DNA from 2 places in the Caballeronia sp. DA-9 genome. Region 2 is predicted to be linked to the other one. Evidence: predicted binding sites of a transcription regulator. Region 2 holds the regulator's gene; the other holds the start of a gene.
The links. The regulator FliA, encoded in region 2, starts transcription of late flagellar genes. The targets are predictions, from matches to a motif close to CTAAAGTTTNNNNNNNNNNNGCCGNTA.

Region 1: a site for FliA is predicted at 1,404-1,430, ahead of ACRWA7_RS17185 (flagellin). Genes of this name have one in related genera too.

What each region holds. Positions count from the first base shown of each region.
Region 1 covers NZ_CP195133.1:220,148-223,338, reverse strand. The annotation lists gene ACRWA7_RS17190 (aldo/keto reductase) at 306-1,253, opposite strand; gene ACRWA7_RS17185 (flagellin) at 1,539-3,104, shown strand.
Region 2 covers NZ_CP195133.1:3,591,251-3,594,441, reverse strand. The annotation lists gene ACRWA7_RS32835 (flagellar biosynthesis protein FlhG) at 1-914, shown strand, start outside; gene ACRWA7_RS32830 (RNA polymerase sigma factor FliA) at 946-1,677, shown strand; gene ACRWA7_RS32825 (hypothetical protein) at 2,213-2,614, opposite strand; gene ACRWA7_RS32820 (hypothetical protein) at 2,631-3,170, opposite strand; gene ACRWA7_RS32815 (lytic transglycosylase domain-containing protein) at 3,185-3,191, opposite strand, start outside.

The sequences.
Region 1 (3,191 bases), 330 kb from region 2:
GCTTACACCGCGCGCCGGCACTCCGATCGTCCACCCAACGCAGCAGACACGAGCAAAGCGGCCACGGAGGCCGGAAAAGAGAGAGGTGGGATTTCACCGCCGATCACGGCATGCGCATTCCCCTGGAATCCGGAACAGCGCACTTCGGGCCGCCAGACGTCGCGAAAAATGCGGCGTCATCGGGCAAAAATCTCGATTCGGGCGAGATGTTATCAGATCGCTGACGTGTCGCCAACCCCGCAAAGCCGCTCTGCAGGGCGCAACTCCATGAAAATCCGCGGTTTTTCAGGTTTTTATGCAAAAACTCACGCTGGATCGCTGACCTCGTTCAGCAGCGCGACATCTTCTGGAGAAAGCGTGATGCGCGTGGCTTCGGCGAGGCTTTCCAGTTGTTTGACCGACGTCGCGCTGGCAATCGGCGCGGTCACGCTGGGACGGGCGATCAGCCAGGCGAGCGCGATTGTAGCGGGCGCCACGCCGTGACGATCGGCGACCTTGACTAGCGCTTCGATGATCGCCAAACCGCGATCGTTCAGGTAACCCGTCACCTTGGCGCCGCGCGCTGCGTGTTCGGTATCGGCTTTCGAGCGGTATTTCCCGCTCAGAAAACCGCTCGCCAGACTGTAATACGTCACAACGGAAACCTTGTGCGCCGTGGCAACCGGCTCCTGATCACCTTCATAACCCGCGCGGTCGTACAGGTTGTATTCCGGCTGCAACACCTGATAGCCCGCAATCCCCTCCTTCGCGGAAATCTTCAGCGCTTCTTCCAGGCGTTCTCCCGTGTAGTTTGAAGCGCCGATAACCCTCACCTTACCCGCCGCAATCAGCTTCTGGTAAGCACCCAGCGTGTCGAGGAGCGGAGTTTTATCATCGTCGCGATGAGAGAAATAGACGTCGATGTAGTCCGTCTTCAGCCGCTTGAGCGAGTCGTTCACCGCCGCCTCGATGTTCGCCGCCGACAGCCCCGGCCGCGTGCTCAGCATGCCGACTTTCGTGGCAAGCACGACTTTGTCGCGCTTGCCGCTTTCTTTTAGCCACTTGCCGATGATCGTCTCCGATTCACCGCCCTGATGCCCGTCGACCCAGGCGGAGTAGACGTCGGCGGTATCGATGAAATTGAGGCCGTGGTCAACAAACGCGTCGAGCAGCGAGAACGACGTGCGCTCGTCGGCGGTCCAGCCGAACACGTTGCCACCGAAGACGAGCGGCGCGACCTTGAGATCCGAAGTACCGATGGTGCGGTGTTGCATGGCGGCTCCTGATGTGTGCGGTTGAGAGAAGTCCTCGAAAAAGAATACCCGTGAATCCTCATGCGCGCAGGCGGCGACCCATTGCAAAACCCTTACGGCAAACGTTTTTCCATGTTTTCGCTATTCCTTCTACAAATCGTTTTCTAATTCCTCAAGTTTTTTTCCGAGGGGCCGCTAACCCAAGTAGGCGGCCGGCTAACACGCTCGGAACCGCCAGGCAACAGGACGGCGTAGTAGCCAAAAACAGCCCTTTAGCTCACACAGCTTCTTCAGGAGAAATCCAAAATGATCGGTATTAACAGCAATATCAACTCGCTGGTCGCCCAGCAGAACCTGAACGGCACGCAGAGCGCGCTGTCGTCGGCAATCACCCGTCTGTCATCAGGCAAACGCATCAACAGCGCAGCAGACGACGCAGCAGGTCAAGCGATCGCCTCACGCATGACGTCGCAGATCAACGGTCTGAACCAGGGCGTCTCGAACGCGAACGATGGTGTGTCGATGACGCAAACGGCATCAAGCGGCTTGAATCAGATTACGGACAATCTGCAACGTATTCGTCAACTGGCCGTGCAGGCATCGAGCGGTTCGCTGTCAGCGTCGGATCAGGCAGCACTGCAAAAAGAAGTGACGCAGCGTATTGCTGAAGTGAACCGTATTGCTTCGCAAACCACGTACAACGGCACGAACGTGCTGGACGGCTCGGCTGGCAACGTCAGCTTCCAAGTTGGCGCCAACGTCGGCCAGACCATCAGCATCGACCTGACCAACGGCGTGTCGGCAGCAAAGCTTGGCGGCGGTGTCCCGCAAATCGGCTCGACCATCGGCTCTATCACGGGCATCAGCCTGAAGAGCGACGGTACTGCTGCAGCAGCCGGCGACACGGCAGCCATTACAACAATCAACGTTCTCGCTGACGGCAATGGCGGCTTTACCTTTACGGATCAGAATAACCAGGCATTGTCGGCATCGGTATCGACCAAGTTGTTCGGCGATCCGGCTACCACCACGGGTTCGAAGACCTCGCCCAAAGCCCTTACGCTGACGGCTGCAGTCGGCGGTGCGTTTGACCCCGCAACTGTCCAAACCGCCGCACAAGGCGTAGCCGCAACGGCCCTTAGCTCGATCAGCGCTACCAACGGCGACACGAAGTTTGGCGACACCCCTCCTTTTGCTGCTGCCGACACCAACCTTGGCACGATCAGCAACCTGAATTTGACCAGCGCGGGTGCTGCGGCAGCAGCCGGTACAACACCCGCTATAACGTCCATCAACGTTCTTGCAGATGGCAAGGGTTCATTCAAATTTACCGATCAAAACGGTTCGGCAATCGACTCGACGACCGCTGGCAAACTGTTCTCGATCGACACTACCAGCATCGCCACACCGGGAACACCGGCGACCGGCGACACGGGTGCAACCCTGACGTTCAACACGACCGGAGCACTGAACGGCACGACCCCGACGGGCTTCAGCGACGCAAATTCTGCGGCTGCAGCAACTGGCATCGCGACGGCTAACGCTCAAAATACCCCGCCACAAGTGTCCGGCATCGACCTGACGCAACCGAACGGCGCCAACCTTGCCATCGAGTCGATCGACAACGCACTGCAAACGGTCAACGGTATCCAGGCTAACCTCGGCGCAGCGCAAAACCGCTTCACGTCGATCTCAGCTACGCAAACGGCTCAATCGACGAACCTGTCGTCGGCTCAGTCGCAAATCACCGACGCAGACTTTGCGCAGGAAACCGCGAACCTGAGCAAGGCGCAAGTGCTGCAGCAAGCAGGTATCTCGGTGCTGGCACAGGCCAACTCGCTGCCGCAACAAGTCCTGAAGCTCCTCGGCTAAGCATTTTTGACAGCGAGCTAACCGGCGCGCGCGACGCTACAATGCGCGCCGGCTGAAACACCCGCATCACAGCGGTAGTTGCAGCAA
Region 2 (3,191 bases):
AGGCTGAAGGCTTGCGGCGTCTCCTGACGCGCAACCGCTCGCGAGTGGTCACGGTGTGCGGCGCACCGGCGGGCGGAATGGGCGGAACCGGCAATACGTCAACGGTCGTCAATCTCGCGGCCGCGCTTGCGGCGCAGGGCAAGGACGTGCTGGTTATCGATGAACGGCAGAACGCGTTGTCGGCGAGCCGCCTCGCGAAGGTGCCGTCCACGGGCGCGCTGGGCGCGGTGTTGTCCGGCAAGCGCTTCCTGCAGGACGCGGTGACGCGCACGCCGTTCGGCTTCTCGATGATCGCCGCGCCTCGCGACGAACGCATCAGCCACGACGCCGCCCATTGCCGCGTCTTGCTCGATGGTCCCGCTGATATCGTTCTCATCGATACACAGCCGGATCGCAGCGGCGCGCTGTCCACGCTTGCTGCGCAGGCGCACGACTTCGTGATCGTGACCCGCGTCGCGCCGGCCGCGATCACCGAGGCGTATGCCTGCATCAAGCGCCTGCATTACGCGCACGCCATTTCGCGCTTCCGGATCGTGGTGAATCACGTGAAGAACGCCGCCGATGCGCAAATCGCCTTCGACAACCTCGCCGGCGTCGCAAGCCGCTATCTCGCCGTGAAGTTGATGCCCGCCGGCTGCGTGGCTGAAGACGCGCGCGTGGCGAAGGCGCATGAACTGTCGCGCTGCGCCGTGGAAGCTTTCCCGACCACCGCCGCCGCTCGCGACTATCGTCATATCGCGGCCGATTTGCAGTATTGGCCGATGCCAGAAAGTTCGCACTTCGAATGGCCGGCGCAAGCCGCTTCCATGGAAACGCCGCGCAACATCGAGCGTTCGATCAACCCCGGGGCTGGTTTGCGCCGCACCGAATCGCCGTTGGCGGAGCTTGCGATGCGCAGCCCGGCGTCGGTGTGACGAAGCAAAAGAAGGAACAAAGGTGAACGCGATGTATAACGCCCAGGGAAAACTGTCACAAGCCGAGGTCCTGACCCGCTACGCGCCGCTCGTGCGCCGTCTGGGTCTGCAACTGGTCGCAAAAATGCCGGCCAGCGTGGATCTCGACGATCTGATTCAGGCCGGCATGATCGGTTTGCTAGACGCCGCGAGCCGCTATAAGGAAGATCAGGGCGCGCAGTTCGAGACCTACGCCAGCCAGCGGATTCGCGGCGCGATGCTCGACGAATTGCGGGCGAACGACTGGCTGCCGCGCAGCATGCGCAAGACGTCGCGCGAAGTGGAGTCGGCGGTGCACAAGGTCGAGCAGAACCTTGGCCGTTCGGCGAGCGAGCAGGAAGTCGCCGAGCATCTCAACATGCCGCTCGGCGAATACCAGACCATGCTGCAGGATCTGCACGGCAGCCAACTGATCTATTACGAAGACTTCGACCGGTCATCGGACGACGAACCGTTTCTCGACCGTTATTGTGTCGATAAAGCCGATCCGCTGTCTGCGTTGCTGGATGGCAGCTTGCGCTCGGCGCTGGTGGAAGCCATCGATAAATTGCCGGAACGCGAAAAGCTGCTGATGAGCCTTTATTACGAAAAGGGGTTGAACCTGCGCGAGATCGGCGCCGTGATGGAAGTCAGCGAATCGCGCGTGTGCCAATTGCATAGCCAGGCGGTTGCGAGGTTGCGGGCCAAGTTGCGGGAACAGGCCTGGTCGGGGGTTGAGGCTTGAGGGATTGGGTTTGCGGTTGGCGAAGTTTCGGGGCGCCGGCTTTTGCGCTTCGACTTCGCTTGGCGTTGGTTCCGGTCCAGTACATCGGGATTAACGATGCCGTCAGCAAGCGCGACATTGAAAGCAGCGCCGTTGCGCTCTCGACCTTCTGTGCGTCTGAGCTTTAAGCTGTTCTTGGTGCGCCCGGCTGGGATCGAACCAGCAACCCCTGCCTTCGGAGGGAGGTAAAATGATCCAAAAGCCTTAAATATCAAATACTTAGAAATTGGCTTTTGCACCAAATTTGCCGCGCTGCGTCCCTCAAAAGTCCCTCGCAACCTTCGGAAAGTTGCCCGAAGCGGAATTGCTCCGGCAGATAATTCTACCTTTTCCGGCCATACGGCAGTACTCGTTTCGGTTTGCTCGTGCAAGAAAGGTCGCCCTCGTGCGGTGGACCGTTATGCGCTCGTTCGGACACAACGAGAGCCATACGAGACGCGCGGCTGGACCGCTATCCCGTTAGCCTCGCCGAGCAATGTGTACCGGACAGGCGTTTTCAGGCGTCTAGCAGTGCGCCGATCCCCTCCACTAAAAACGTCTCTGCCGCGCGGCTTCCGACTTCGGACCAAAAGCCTACCCGCGAGGCGCACGCCTGCGGCTCGAATTCGTTCTCGCGCATAAATGCATCAAACAAATCGCGCAGCAGCGGCACCGCATCCGAACCTTCGCCAACATGGTTAACAATCAGGGCATTCGTGCGCAGCGCAAATTCACTACCGTTCCCCATCACAATGGATATATTGGCGAACACTTTATCGACAAATTTCCTGCGGCTTACCGGATCGCCAGACGCGAGAAATGTCGAAAACTCGCGGCGAAACTCGCAGCCTTCCATCGCACCGAGTAGCCGCATGTTCGCACTGCGTTCAACTCCATATGTATTCGTGAATTTGAGCATATTAGGTAATCTCGATTTATTGGGACTGTTGAGACTTTGCTTTCTTCATAGCGGCTTCGTCCGCAAACGCGCGATTTAATAAACTGGTGAAATGCACATCGTACATTTGCACCGCATCGTCCAGGGCGTAATATTCTTGCAACTCTCGCAGCGTGGCCTTTCCGCTATCGATTAAGGTGGAGATAATCGGATTGACGCCGCGAATGGGAAGGCTCTTTCCCCCAGCCGCGAATCGATCCGGAACTGTGTGCGGCTTCCAATCACGCATTTTGGAAATGTTGTAATCAACAACAATACCCATCACGGCCCGTAAAACCTTAAAGGGGTGTGCACCGTGTGTCGGGTCTGTTACGTGCGCCGCAATAGATCCCCGGTTATCGAGTTGAATCCATCCGTCCTCACTTAAGGCTTGCGTCTTGGATAACACTTCCCAAGGCTCCGGGTCAGCCGCGTCCGGTTCGCGGTCCACGAATAGCCGAAATGCATCGGCAGCGGAGAATTGCGTGGTTCGATACTTTCGGAAAGTTTCATAAAACTCTTTGGATTGACGAGACATTGTGGTTATGTCCTTTAGTAT